Linked DNA regions of Chitinophaga varians. The protein of the gene in region 1 binds, or shares a complex with, the protein of each later gene. Links are inferred from orthologs where the notes say so. Each region holds a gene or a part of one and is shown on either strand. Other genes may lie near its edges.

Region 1 (7,505 bases):
CGATTCTGACTGGCCTATGACCATGAGCTCTATCCTGATGGCTATTAATGTCGCCAAACGAAGGATCAGGATCACCAATCCATATTTTGTACCCACTGAAGAACTGCTGACAGCCTTGCAGATAGCCGCTTTGGCAGGGAAAGACGTACAGCTGATGCTGCCACTGAAAGGGGATTCGTTTATTGTGCAGCACGCGGCGTTATCATATATGAAGCCCCTGCTGGCTGCAGGTGTGAAGGTATTTTTTTACACACGGGGCTTTATTCACGCCAAAACCATGGTAATCGACGACAACCTGGCCTGGGTGAGCTCTGTCAACTTTGACAATCGTAGTTTCTTTCTGAATTGCGAAATCGGTGTATTGGTGTATGACAAGGAAGTGGCCGGCAAACTGGACCGCGCCTTTGACGAAGATCTGCTGTATGCCTTGCCTGTACAGGAAACCCGCTGGAATAAAAGAAATATATTCAAGCGGTTTATGGATTCGGTATGCAGGTTGCTGACACCTTTACTCTAGCTGCTTAGTATTTATCGTCCTCATCCTCTTCTTCGAGGAATTCACCATTGTCTTCTTCCAGGTCACGATGCCGGTCTCCGCCGAGGCTGTACAGGTTGTTTTCTTCATCCTCTTCACCAATGGCTTCTTCATCGTCATCCAGTTCGGACCCTGGCACATCAAGATCCTCGCCGGTTTTGTCCTTGCGCCACGTTTCCTCCTGTTCATCGCTGCGTTTCGGGCTTTTTTGCTTTTCCTCAGGCAGCTCACTGTTATGCCGGAACGAACGTGTCAGATCATCTATGTTCAGGTCCACCTCATTGTCCCGGTTTTCCCTGTTCATGATATCTTCGCTGGCAGGATATTGCGGATATCCCGGAAATTCCTGGTCTTCCTCTCCTGTTTTTTTCTTCTTTTTGTCGTCATGTTTGTTTGCCATAAAGAGATTTTTTGGTACGATGACACGCAGAAAATGACGTGCCATCTGCTATAACAACAAATGGAAGAAACTGATTGTTTTGAGCTGCTATTACGGACAGGAGCGGATTTTCCGATATCAGGGCTTCTTACGGGTGAAGGTCAGATGAATGGTCATTCCGGCGGAATATAATTTCACCTGTCCATATCCCACCCCATTCAGCGGAATTTTGACATAGGGCTGTACCCCCAGCAGCAGGCCACGGCTAACGGGGCGTTGGTAAAGAATACCGGCATTTATAATGGAGAGGTAATGCTGGTTTTCGTTCTTTATGGTTGTTTCCTTAGATGGTCCGTACTCATACAGGTACTCGTATTTTTCCCTGAGCATAAAATAGTTGGAAAAACCGAGTGTAGCGCTGATTTTGTTTCTTTTTACCGACAGGAAAGTGTAATTCATATTAATCGGTATGTCCAATACGTCACAGTCGGCATTTATCTTTTCCAGTGTGCCCCAGGGGGTATTTACATTTCCTGAGCGATAGTCGTTCGGCGTGGCGCCGTATATTTTTTTGCTGTATACCGCTCCTGTGTTAACAAAGAGATTTTTGTTGAAATAATAATGTACCAGTACGCCCGCATTGAAACCGACATTGCCGTATTTAAAAGATGGTGCCACGGTCAGATCGGGACCGAGGACAAGACCGATGTACCAGTTTTTGGTCTTTCTTTTTACTAACGTCTTTGTACTGTCTTTGTAAGCCACTGACACGGTTTTATAATCATCTTTACCGTCAGTGGAATCTATTTTCGTATAGTAATTACCGTTATCAACATTTATTTTCGTATATCCGTTATAGTTACTATCTTTTTTTTCGCCTGCCAGCTCTGATGGCGCTATCGTCAGGGATGTTGTGGAGGTATTTGTATCCTGTGACGGAGGTAGTGACTGATATTCCCGGAAATCCGCTGTGGTATTGGTTTTAGTAACGCCTGTCGTTTTCGGCATTCCTTTTTTCTGTTGATCGAAAGGGAGCTGTGTTATTGCCGGCGCCGGCAGTTGATTTACAGGTGAATGATTATTATCTTCTTTCTTTTCCGGGAGATGACCGGCATTTTTTTCAGACAGTTTTTTTCCAGGAATATTTTTTTCCGGTTGATGATCTGCCTGGGCGATGGGTTGCGTTTGCCCGGGCCTGTCTGTATCCTGCATAAACCACCATACGCCCAATACCAGCAACAACGCAGCAGCAGCGGCCCACCACCAGATAAACACAGGCCTGCGGTCCCTGTCTCCATCCAGCAGCGATTCCATTTTTTCCCAGGCTTGTGGGTCAAACGGATGGTCAGCTTCATTCAGCTTGTTACGGATACTATTTTCAAAATCGTCACTCATTTTTATGCACAGCAAAGTTAATGGTGGTATTGACAGTTGTGCCTTTACCAGCGGCGGTAATAATTTTTTCCTGTAGTATTTTTTTTGCTTTAAAAAGATTGGATTTAGAAGTGCCTTGGGAAATCCCCAATAGCAAAGCAATTTCATGATGCTGATAACCTTCCATAACATAGAGATTAAATACGGTCCGATAGGCGGGCGACAGGGATTGCACATGCATCAGCAGCTCATCATAAGACAGTTTTTCCACTATGTTATCCTCTTTTCCAAGCTCATGGTAATGTTCTGCCTGGTCGGTAAACACCAGCTTTTTTTTGCTGCGTAGAAAATCGATAGCGGTGTTAACCATAATTTTACTCAGCCACGCTTTAAAGGGACGGCTGCTGTCAAAGGTGGAAATACGCTGAAAAATTTTGAGAAAACCATCATTCATAATTTCAATCGCTTCTTCCCGGTTGGGAGCATAACGCATACAAATACTCAAAGCGTACCCAAAAAATTTACGGTACAGCAATTCCTGGCTGCCGCGATTTTTCTCACAGCAGCCTGATATGATTGTATGAATTTGGTTCAGGTCTTCCACAAATGATCGTTACCTGTTCTTTAGCTAAAAAAACCACATGTTGGTCGTTCCATCATTTTTTAAGAGAGTGCTCACAAAAAATTACCGGTTGACGTTCTATGCATACGAAGCCGACAGAAAAATGGTTGCCTTAAGCCTAAAAAAAACCGGACCTTGTTTTTTAGTCATTTTTAGGCCCATTTTCAGCCCACCTTCTTTTTTGAGTACATTCTATCAACTCCTAAGCGTTTTGCGAAATTTACCCCATTTCTGAAGGTCGATTTTTCAGGTTTTTACTCTAAAATTTCATTTTTTAACTAAAAACAGCCCAAAAATGATTCTGGGATATTAGAAGCGTTTTTGAAATTTACTGTCTTTGACAAAAGATATTTTTTGCGCGAATTATTTTTTTGCGGTTTTTCCAGTCTGAAGTTTTTTCAATAAAGTCAAAGTTCAATTTTCCGTTTCTCCCTGTTTCAATCTTTCACGAAGAAAAATAGTGATTCTTTTGAAAAAAGAAAGGGAGTATCAGTTGGATACTCCCTTTGATATTTTAATAAATCTCTATGGTAATTATCTTCCCATATAAACCATCAGGATTTGTACATCGCTTGGATTAACGCCGCTAATCCGGCTGGCTTGTCCCAATGTATGTGGACGGATTTTAGTGAATTTCTGTTTTGCTTCCGTGGAGAGAGACACCAGTTTACTGTAATCAAAATTCTCCGGAATGATCAGATCTTCGAGCTGGCTCATTTTTTTCACCAGTTCATTTTCCTTCTCAATGTATACATCGTATTTGATCTGGATTTCTGCCTGTTCCAGTACTTCTCTTCCAAAGCCGGCCAATGCCTGTTCAATTTTTGGAACGGATGTTTTCATAGAGAAAATATCCAGGTTCGGACGGAGCAATATCTGGTGTGCCCGTTGTTTTTGTGTGAGGGCGGCAGATGATTTTGATTCCAGCAAAGCGCCGATTTCTTCCGGTTCGATAGAAAGTTCTTTCAGAATGTTTTTAACCTGTTCCACCTGCTCCTTTTTCTGTTGCACTTTAGCCATCCTGTCTTCCTTCGCGAGGCCCAGTTTAAAGCTTCTTTCTGTCAGTCGCAGGTCGGCATTGTCCTGGCGGAGCAGGGTCCGGAACTCGGCCCGGGAGGTAAACATACGGTAAGGTTCTTCCGTTCCTTTGTTGATCAGATCGTCAATCAGTACCCCTATATAAGCTTCACTTCTTTTCAGGATAAAAGGATCTTGCTCAGTGGCTTTCAGGTGTGCGTTGATGCCGGCCATCAGTCCCTGGCAGGCAGCTTCCTCGTATCCGGTGGTGCCGTTGATCTGACCTGCGAAGAAAAGATTCTGCACCTGTTTGGTTTCCAGAGAAAACTGTAATTGTGTAGGCGGGAAGAAGTCATATTCAATGGCGTATCCCGGGCGGAACATCCGGCAATTTTCGAAGCCGGGCACCAGGCGAAGCGCTTTCATTTGCACATCTTCCGGCAGGGAGGTAGAGAAACCGTTCACATATATTTCCACGGTGTCCCAGCCTTCCGGTTCAACGAACAGCTGGTGTCTTTCCCTTTCCGCGAAGCGGTTGATTTTATCTTCGATGCTCGGGCAATAGCGGGGACCGGTACCCTGGATGCGTCCCTGGAACATGGGGGACCTGTCGAATCCGGTACGCAGCATTTCATGTACCGCATCGCTGGTATAAGTAATCCAGCAACTTCTTTGTTTTGCCGGTTGTATTTTTTCTATATCCAGATAAGAGAAGCCCACGATTTCTTCATCGCCCAGTTGTTCTTCCATTTTGGAATAGTCCAGGCTTCTGCCATCGATACGTGGAGGAGTACCTGTTTTCAGGCGATCGCTTTCAAAGCCAAGTGATATAAGTTGTTCGGTAATACCGGTCGCTGCTTTTTCGGCAACGCGGCCACCGCCAAACTGCTTATCTCCGATATGGATAACGCCGTTGAGGAAAGTACCGTTTGTGAGCACTACCGCCTTGGCTTTGATCTCATGCCCCAGTCCGGTTACCACACCATAGCAGCGACCATCTTTCACAAGCAGGCCTTTTACCATGTCCTGGTAGAAGTCCACATTCGGTGTTTTTTCCAGTGCTTCACGCCATTTTGCCGCGAAAAGCATGCGGTCGCTCTGTGCCCGGGGGCTCCACATGGCCGGTCCTTTAGAGCGGTTCAGCATTCTGAACTGGATCATGGACTGGTCTGTTACAATCCCGGAGTATCCTCCGAGCGCATCTATTTCTCTTACAATCTGTCCTTTGGCAATTCCCCCCATAGCAGGGTTGCAACTCATCTGTGCGATGGTTTGCATGTTCATGGTCACCAGTAAAACTTTGGAGCCCATATTGGCAGCAGCAGCGGCAGCTTCACACCCCGCATGGCCAGCGCCTACCACAATGATATCGTATGATGGAAACATAATAAATTTAAGAAAGTGCAAAATTACGGAGAAGAAGGCACATTGCAGAGATAAACTCGAATGTTCCACGTGGAACATTCGAGTGATTACGCTTCACTGACAAACCTCGGGGCAAATCCTTTTTTAGGAATTTGCGAGTATAGTTCTCTGGTATCCTGATATTGAAAGGGATTACTACCCGGGGTGTTTTAATTGGCATTCCCCTCTTTATTCAACTGATAGAAGAAGAGCTGACCAACTTAATAAAACACGATACCTGGTAGTTGAGGCCGGAAAACAACCAATGAAAAGAGAACGTTCTGAGACGGTGCTGAAAGCATTGGAAAAGACCAGATTCCTTCAGGATCATTTTATGGACCTTATGGAAAATTGAATGTACTCCTTAAGTACCCTGTTCAAAATAAAACAGGCCAACAAGAAGCTGTGTCTCCAATGTTGCTGAAATTTGGGGATAAAGGAGTGAATGAAAATAACCTAAAGTTCCCCGGCGGAAACGAACATACCATGAATTTTTCTCCCAAAAAGGTTTCAGTAATCCCCGGTGTTCGATGATGGAAATCTGGTATCCGACGGAGGAAAATACGGAAAAAGTACCCACAAGTAGCTTTATGATACCCGGGTAGACAAACCAGAGGCGTTTTAAATACGGTCCCTTTGTTTGTATTCCCCCCTTTCTTTGAAGAAGTCTTTACAAGTACATTATCAAATCAGGAACAGTATGTAGTGTAATCCGGAAACACCGAGAAGCTGGAAGTACAAAGGCCGGCACACCGGAACGTTGTGAATCACAATGGTTATTTCTTCCTTAGGCAAGGACACGTGGATTTATTCAAACTAACCGATGGAACAAACTATGAGAGAACAACTCAGGCCAGGCATAAGTAAAAATCCCCCTCCCCCCGGTAGGAACGAAGAAAAATAGCCTATCTGTATTTCCGGAGATTGGAGTCCCCGCTTCTGAAAAGCCTGCTCAGGAAACCTATTTGAGAATAAAACCACTAAGTGAATGGCGCCGGGTCTGAAAACCTCTAAAAGGGAAAAACACTCACCTGCATACTCAAAACTGAAGATGCGAAACTAAAAGGCTCTAAAAGAAAAAATTGATCGATAGCAATCCCAACGTGGACGATGCCTGACCTGAAAACCTGCAAAAAGGGAAAAGCACCTATCTGCATACTCAGTCCTGAAAATGCTTAAATAAAAAACCTCTAAAATAAAAACCTGTTCGTCGGCAATCCCAAAACGGAAGAAACAGAACAGAAAACATGCGAAACAGAAAAACCACTTACATGCATACTCAAAACTGAAAATGCGAAACGGACTTCATCTCCTTCGTAAATACCGATTCAAAAAATTCCCGCTATCCGCCAAAGTAACATGTTATTGGAGACACCTCTCTCCAGGGAGAAAAGGCGATGCTAAAACAGGAGGCACGGGTTGTCGAAAAACACATTCTTGTTAACGTCTCCGTGAGGTCCTGAATGAAATCAATTTTAGCTTGCAGGGTACATTCTTTCAAAAACTTTTTAAACAGCAATTCTCCGACCAGAACTATCAAAGGTATTTCCATTAAAAAGCTCCAAATATTCCTAAAACAAGATACTGCATACTCCCATCGTCTGCTAACTTCTGGAAAAAGGCAAAACCGTGTATGATCAAAGTTTGTTCATTGAATTGTGCCTCTTCAGAGACGAGCAGGCGAAAGTGACTTATACTAGGTTACCTCTTTTCCCGGGAAGCAGGCATTATAAACCCGTATTCAAATCACCAGGAAAATTTACCGCAGGAAAACATGGTAGCAAGCACCTGTCACCGCATCTCAAAGGGAGAAAATTACCGGGTCAAAAGGAGAGATTTACCCGTCAAATTTTGCCTGACCGCTTTGCCTAAAAACACACACGGTTTTTCACTTTTGTATTCGTAACACTTCCCTATGAAATAATAACCCCAAAGCGCCATTAACCCTCTTATTTGCGCAAAAAAGAGCCCCTCGCACCCTACTATGCCACAAAACACCTAAAAGGCCTTAAAACAGCCTGAAATGGTCCTTTCTGATGGTATTTCATTCTGCGAAGGATACAGGATTAATCATAGATACCTTTACCCCACTAAACCCAGGAGCTCCGGTCAGGGAATAAATACTTTCCCCATTTAGGATATATCCAACTGAGGCGGAATTAATCAGGCTCGTG
Region 2 (7,574 bases), on another replicon or contig:
CGGTTGCGGGCGCAGGCATCCGTTACATCAATCAGCGATCGATGTGGTCAAAACCTATCATATCAAACATACAGTGCTGATGATACTGACGGTAGGCAGAGAAATAGAGATAGTGCATTAAGGCATTCAGGCGAAACTGGCTTCCCCGCCGGATAAAGGGTATTACCCGTTCTCCCGGGCAATTTTAATCCCGTTGATATGACTGGATCTATTGGAGTGCTCTTTTGTGAAACCGGTGCTCTTTTTTTGGTCCATACTTTCTTGCAAAAGCGGTAGCTATGCGCTATTTCAACCTCCGTAGCCCATGTCCGGCTGTTTTGATATACGGGATAAAGGTGCCGTGCCTGAAAGACATTACTTACTGCTCACCAACGCTACCTGACGATAAAAACATTTTAACGTGCATATACCTGGAATAACAAGTGATTGATAAAAAACTGATTTAGTGATAACTCTGGTTGATTACTTAAAGGCAGTCCGATCTTTCAAATTTCTGCTGATCTTAGTTGAGTTTATTGTTTAGGAAGTAAATGTTGTAGGTTCCTTCGCGCTGGACGAAATATGCTAAACGTTTTTTCGCTCTTTAGTTAAACGTTTTAGCTAAAAAATTAAAAAAAAAGTGAGTCACTTTTTTACTTTGCTCCGAATGCTCTTTCACTTCTTTCTCAAACCTATATAAAGTTTTTTACGTGACGTAATTTTCAACCAATTTTTTTGGAAAGAGGTCAATATAGAATTGATTTTTATCAAAATAAAATCATTAATATGGTCTATACACCTGGTATGGTGGGAAGCATTCAAAAAAATGGGCCACGCCTGTAGAAACCAGGCATGGTCCTCTATTAGTTTTTTCAGGGATTTACATCAGCTTTCAGGTGTGCAAAAGTCACCGAAAGCAGCCTATGATGGACGCATTCCTATCAACGTTTCGCACTTGGGAATGGAGGTTTCAGGCCGACACATTTTTACTGCCTGTTTTTTGCGGAAATGTTATCGCCTTTTTGCAGATAAGCATTCCCCCCGGACAGAACCCGGTCGCGGTTTGCTTCGCCATTCAGGCATGGCTCAATATGACGCATCATTGTCCTTTACGGAAAGTGTAACAAGACTACTTTTGTGAGATGACTAAAAAAATTGCTTTTATCCTGCCTCCGCTTGTGGAGCTCTTAGATCTGGCGGGGCCCGCCCAGGTATTCAGGGAAGCTAGTCTGATGGGCGTTGAAATTGACATAGCATTTTATGCTATAGACCAGCAACACGATACCGCCGTGGGGTTGCCTTTGGGAAAAATCAGGAATTACCGGAAAGCGATACTGGGGAAAGGTGATTTTCTTTTCATTCCCGGGTTCTATTTTGAAGGCCTGAAAAGACGCCCTGACATTGAAGCTTCCTTCTTTCGCTGGCTAAGCGATTGTGCCGCCCGGGAGGTTAATATCTGCTCGGTATGCAATGCGGCCTTCATCCTGGGCAGCGCCGGATTACTGGACGGCCGTGACTGTACCACTCACTGGAGGAGCACGGACCTCCTGCAAAACATGTTCCCTAAAGCCCGTGTACTGACCAATGTGTTGTTCGTCAAAAGCGGAAATATCTATACCAGTGCGGGCATCAGCTCCGGAATTGATATGGCCTTGTCCATCCTGGAAGAATGGCAGGGGCCATTACTGGCTAATCAGGTCTCCAGGGGATTAGTGATATATCACCGTAGAGGCGCTAAACATAGCCAACAGCACGTCTACCTGGATTACAGGAATCACATCAACCCAAAGATTCACCAGCTGCAGGATTATATGATCAGCCATCTGGACCAGTCCCTGACAGTAGAGCGGTTGTCAGACCTTTTTAACAGCAGCCCCAGAAACCTCACCAGGATTTTTAAAGAAGCCACAGGCATAACAATCAACGAATATCTTACCCGTCTTCGGCTCGAAAAAGCGCTCACCCTTCGTAATAATCCTGAATACACCATGACTAAAATAGCCTCGGAATGCGGATTCAAATCTGCCCGGCAATTACAAAGAATACAAAAAAAACATCGCAAAAGTGAAAAATAATAAAGTGACTTACTGCATCCTCCTGATTACTGCTATGACCACGATCTGGCTTTTTCACGCCTGTGCCCCTGTCCGGGAGTTTACGAGATGGAAAACATTTAATGGTCCTTCCACTTTCAGCGACCAACGTCCGGGCTTTGACTCCACCAAAAAGACTGTATTACTTATCGCAGATAATGAGGGAACTGAGATCTTCGACCTGATGGCACCATATTACCTGTTCAGCGCCACCGGGATGTTAAATGTGTATGTTGTCGCCCCCAAAAAAGAGCCGATTATCATGCGAAAGGGGCTTTTTCTCCTGCCTCATTTTTCCTTCGATGAATTCGATTCCACCGGCATCAATGCCCGGGTGATCGTTATTCCTAATTTGTCTGCGATGGATGCCCGCCATCAAAATCCAGCGATTATTAATTGGATCAAAAAACATTATCATGATACCACGATCATGCTTTCTGTTTGCGATGGCGCGTTGACAGCGGCGGCCACCGGTATTTATGATGGTAAGCCGCTTACTGCCCATGCATCTGATTTCAATGCTATCCGAAAGCAATATGATAAGCCGTTATGGGTTAACAATATTCGGGTAACTCATAGCGGAAACTTATACAGCACTGCGGGGGTCTCTAACGCTACTGACGGCGCGTTGTCCATCATTGACACCCTTTTCGGTCGTCAAACGATGTTACGGGTAAGCCAGTTAATCCACCACGCCCCGCCTGCTGAACAAATGGCACATAAGAGTATTCCCATTAGTTTCAGTAATAAAATAACCATCGGCAGAAAAGTTCTGTTTGGAAAGAACAGACAGGTCGGAGTATTATTACAGGATGGTGCAAATGAGCTGGAGCTGGCTGCAATATTAGATACGTATAACCGGACCTTTCCTAAATCGCTGGAAAGTGTAGCGTTGAAAAGTAGTATTACCACAGCCTATGGGCTCACGTTATTACCCACTACCAGTCTGGATAAATTTCATCCGGATGAACTCCATGTTTTAAACCCGGATAAACTTCCAGCGAAAATCACGTCTTTAGTTGATCGTTCGGTAGTGGTCAGTTATGACCGGCAGCAGCCTTTGTATATTATTGACGCTTGTCTGGACCGGATTAACCGGCAATATGGGTACAGTTACACCGACGTGGTGAAACGTTTGCTCGATTATAATTGAGTTCTTAACGTATGGGACAAGTAACACCCGCCGTCATAGCACATTATAAAGAAAGAAAAACAAATGAAGGAAGGTAGTTACTTTCCGATACAAAACTTACTGAAAATATAATCCAGCCTGTCTTCATTCGTCACTTCCCCGGTGATTTCACCAAGATAATGAAGTGCGCGTCGTATGTCCAGTGCCAGCAGGTCTCCTGGCAGCCCGTTGTCCATCCCGTTTTTCACATCCAGCAGTGACTGTTGCACTTCCTGCAAGGCGGCATGGTGCCGGGCATTGGTGATGATGGTATCTTCTGTATTGATATCGCCTGCCATCACTTTCTGCACCAGTTTATCTTTCAGGTCCTGGATATGTTCATGGTTTTTGGCGGAGATAAAAAGGATGGGAAGGCCGTCGAATTTGGCGCGGGTAGCGGCTTCTCCGGTGACATCAGTTTTATTGCCGACGAGGAGGAAGTTGATATTGTCTGCTTCGAAAGACTGCACCTGTTGCCGGATATCTTCGGCGGAGAGTTCGTTGACGTCGAAGAGGTAGACTACCACACCGGCTTCACGGATTTTCTCCATGGTTTTTTGTACGCCGATGGTTTCGATGGTATCGGCGCTGTCGCGGATACCGGCGGTATCGATAAGGCGGAAGAGGATGCCGTCGATATTGAGGACTTCCTCGATGGTGTCGCGGGTGGTACCGGCGATATCGCTGACGATGGCCCTGTTCTCATTAAGAAGTGTATTGAGCAAGGTCGATTTGCCGGCGTTAGGTTTCCCAACGATAGCGGTGTTGACGCCATTTTTGATGACGTTGCCCATACGGAAGGAGTCGATGAGATGGCGGATAGTGGTGGCGGCGTTGGTCACCAGTTCATACAGGCGGGTCCTGTCGGCAAATTCCACATCTTCCTGGCTGAAGTCCAGCTCCAGTTCAATAAGCGCAGAGAAGGTGATGAGTTGTTCGCGAAGGGTGTGCAATTCTTTGGAGAAGCCGCCGCGCATCTGCTGCATCGCTGTCTGATGGGAGGCAGCGGAATTGCTGGCGATCAGGTCGGCTACGGACTCGGCCTGTGTGAGGTCCAGTTTCCCGTTGAGGAAGGCGCGCTGGGTAAACTCGCCGGGTTTGGCGAGACGGGCGCCTGCTGCGATGGTGGCTTCGATGATTTGTTGTTGTATATAGGGCGAACCGTGGCAGGAGATCTCTATAACATCTTCTCCGGTATAGGAACGGGGCCCTTTATAGAGGCTGACCACTACTTCATCGATCACGTGACCGTTATGTACGAGGCTGCCGAAATGGAGGGTATGGCTGGCCTGCAGCAGCAGGTCTTTACCAGGGAAGAGGGTGTTGCAGATAGGAAATGCCTGACTGCCGCTAAGCCTGATAACGGCGATAGCGCCAAGTCCCGGCGCGGTGGCGACTGCCACAATGGTGTCATCAAATCCTGTTAATTTTCCCAGCATACCGGTACGAGTTTTTTTACGAAAGGCAAAGGTACTAAAAATCAAAAGCCCCGTTTCAAGTAGCTTGAAACGGGGCTTTTGTGTAATATCTCGAAGCAGTACTACTCTTGCAGTGTAAAGCGGATCGGGAGGTTGAACTGTACAGAAACCTGGCGGCCGTTTTGCTTACCAGCTTTCCATTTAGGCATGGTTCTTACCACGCGGACAGCTTCTTCTTCCAGACCGCCACCTTTTGCAGCGCCTACTGTTTTCACATCTTTGATGTTACCTTCTGAGTCAACTACGAACTGTACGAATACAGTACCGGAGATGCCGTTTTCCTGCGCAACGCGTGGGTAACGGATGTTTTTGCTCAGGTATTTGGCCAGTGCGTCCTCACCACCCGGGAAGGTAGGAGGCTGCTCTACGAAAGTGAAGATCTCTTCTTTTGCAGGAGCAGGTGGCGCTTCTACCACACCAGTACCTTTACTGTCTTCCAGCAGGCCCGCATCGATACCGTTCGGGTCACCTTCCACAGTTTTAGTGCTGATGGATTTTTCTTTAATATCTGCCTGTTTTGGCGGTTCTTCGTCCGGTGGTACTTCGTTATCTTTCTTGATCACCGGAGGAGTGAACTGCACTGAAGGTTTAACCGGCGGCGGTGGTGCCGGCGGCGGAGGAGGCGGTGGCGGCGTTTTCGGATCATCCGGAAGTTTCACGTCTTCCATCTTGATCTCCTGGATCACCGGCTTCTTGTTGTTGTCACCTTCAGAAGCTTTTACGTAGTTGGTGATGATATAAGCCAGGAAGAACACGACGAACAAAGACACGGTACCCAGAATGGCATTCCGCACCCGCGCGTTATACTTTCTCCTCAGATCATAAGCCCCATAATCCTTGTTCCTGCCTTCAAACAGGATATCAAGAAAATCGGACTTTAAGACTTTAGCTGAATCCATTGTTAATTGTAATTTTTATATGGATGCAAAAATTTGATTAATTCCACAAAAGCTATTTAACACCGTTAGCAGCTTCTGTCTGCTTGATCCATGTTTTGTCCTGGTCGCTGATGTCAACAGTCGCATAACGCTGTATGCGGTTGATGGCCATCTCGTCCAGAATGTCCACGAAGTTGGCGTAAGTTGCGTCGTCGTCAGCTTTGATGATGACAACCACATCTTCTGGTTCTCCTTTTGCATTCCTCATTTTGGACACTTCATCCCTTTTCTTGATGATCTCATCGCGGATACCTCCTTTGTTGGCAAAGGAACTTGCTTTGAAGAATTCCGGATTTGCTGATGCATTCGGGTCTTGTGCCAAACCTTCGTAATAGTATACTCTGTTATCTTTTCCCAACAGGATGGTCAGCGCAGTACTTTCTTTTACTTTGTTCTGCTCTTTCTCATCCTTGGTATCTTTTGGCATGATCAAGTCCATGGTTTTGGGCTTGCTCATTGTAGTGGTAAGCATGAAGAAGGTAATCAGAAGAAAACCCAGGTCCACCATCGGAGTCATGTCTACGCGTGTAGATTGTTTCTTCGATTTCGTTCCACCGTGTTTCTTCCCACCACCACTACTGCTGGTATCCATTTCTGCCATAGTAGCTCTTTTTTTCGTTTTTAAATCAGTAGCCTTCCAGGCCAGGAAGTTATTGCTACCGTTTACTACTCTTTCTTCTTACCGCCAGCCTGCTCTTCCTGCCATGCGGCAGTACCTTGAGGGGCTGCTTTCAGATTTGTTACCAGGTTGAGCTTCTGGATATGTTTCTGTTTGAACGTTTCCAGAATTTCCTTGATCTTGGGATAAGGAGTGGCGTTGTCTGCTTTGATACAGTATTTCACCTTGTTGATGCTACCTTCCTGCGCAGCCATGCCGTACTCAATCCAGGTCTTTAATTCATTGTTAGCGGAATCAGTAGGGATTCCCTTATCCAGACCTTGTTTCTTACGCTCGTCTTCAGAAAGAGACAGGTAATTTTTCAGGTCTTTGAGCGGAGTACCAACGCTGGCGCCGGTGACAAAGCTTTTCATTTCTTTGTCAGACAGACCAAGCTTGAACTGTGAGTTCAGGTCCTCGATCATTTTTTTTCTTTTGGGCTGGCCGTCCATGCTGAAAAACACCCTGCCGTCCTTATCTACTGTGAATAATAACACATCAGAATCAGGTAAAAGAGTAGTGTTGATAGAAGACGGGGTAACTACCGTTACCGGTTCGTCCGGTTTGAACTTCGTTGCCAGCATAAAGAAAGTTAAGAGCAGAAAAGCCACATCACACATTGCTGTCATGTCAATAGCCGTGCTTTTCCTGGGCATTTTAACTTTAGGCATCTTTACTTTTTTTATGGTTTACTTTAATTAGATTCAAAACCGCTTAAATTCCACAAAATTATTTGTGGTTGGCAGCAAAGCTCTGTGTTAAAGTAAAGCCGGACTCGTCAATAGCATAAGTGATGCCATCGATGTTGGTAGTAAAGTAGTTATACATGATGATCGCGATAGCGGAAGTACCGATACCCAGAGCGGTGTTGATCAACGCCTCGGAGATACCTAACGCCAGCTGTGCAGAGTCTGGTGCACCACCGGAAGACATCGCAGAGAACGCTTTGATCATACCCAATACTGTACCGAACAGACCCAGCAGGGTTGCTACGGAAGCAATGGTAGACAGGAACACCAGGTTCTTTTCCATCATTGGCAGTTCCAGAGCGGTAGTTTCTTCAACTTCGTTTTTAATGGTCAGGATTTTCTGATCTGTGTCCAACTCAGAGTTGGTCATCATTTCTTTGTACTTTTTCAGACCAGCTTTCAGTACGTTACCAACGGAACCTTTTTGTTTGTCACACTCAGCTAAAGCTGCGTCAACATTTTTGTTAGCCAGGTGATATTGTACTTTACGTACCAGCTCAGAACCGCT

The links.
Region 2: the proteins of mnmG (region 1) and mnmE are in contact, whole or in part, in a solved structure (PDB 9HIP), measured with the Escherichia coli proteins. The link is inferred for Chitinophaga varians from one-to-one orthologs.

Annotation. Positions count from the first base shown.
Region 1 is NZ_JABAIA010000001.1:2,844,483-2,851,987, reverse strand. What follows is about bases 2,880-5,807. They hold mnmG (tRNA uridine-5-carboxymethylaminomethyl(34) synthesis enzyme MnmG), read right to left. Parts: upstream 5,314-5,807; coding sequence 3,445-5,313; downstream 2,880-3,444. Other genes in these bases: HGH92_RS11595 (RNA polymerase sigma factor), read right to left, coding at 2,880-2,892. Outside these bases: cls (cardiolipin synthase), read left to right, coding at 1-517; HGH92_RS11605 (hypothetical protein), read right to left, coding at 522-935; HGH92_RS11600 (outer membrane beta-barrel protein), read right to left, coding at 1,053-2,309; more of HGH92_RS11595, read right to left, coding at 2,302-2,879. UniProt on the Escherichia coli protein: NAD-binding protein involved in the addition of a carboxymethylaminomethyl (cmnm) group at the wobble position (U34) of certain tRNAs, forming tRNA-cmnm(5)s(2)U34.
Region 2 is NZ_JABAIA010000005.1:5,938-13,511, reverse strand. The notes cover bases 2,493-5,489. They hold mnmE (tRNA uridine-5-carboxymethylaminomethyl(34) synthesis GTPase MnmE), read right to left. Parts: upstream 4,683-5,489; coding sequence 3,303-4,682; downstream 2,493-3,302. Other genes in these bases: HGH92_RS33080 (energy transducer TonB), read right to left, coding at 4,784-5,489; HGH92_RS33090 (DJ-1/PfpI family protein), read left to right, coding at 2,493-3,225. In the rest of the region: HGH92_RS33095 (GlxA family transcriptional regulator), read left to right, coding at 1,122-2,054; more of HGH92_RS33090, read left to right, coding at 2,044-2,492; more of HGH92_RS33080, read right to left, coding at 5,490-5,620; HGH92_RS33075 (ExbD/TolR family protein), read right to left, coding at 5,673-6,260; HGH92_RS33070 (ExbD/TolR family protein), read right to left, coding at 6,326-6,988; HGH92_RS33065 (MotA/TolQ/ExbB proton channel family protein), read right to left, coding at 7,047-7,574. UniProt on the Escherichia coli protein: Exhibits a very high intrinsic GTPase hydrolysis rate. Involved in the addition of a carboxymethylaminomethyl (cmnm) group at the wobble position (U34) of certain tRNAs, forming tRNA-cmnm(5)s(2)U34.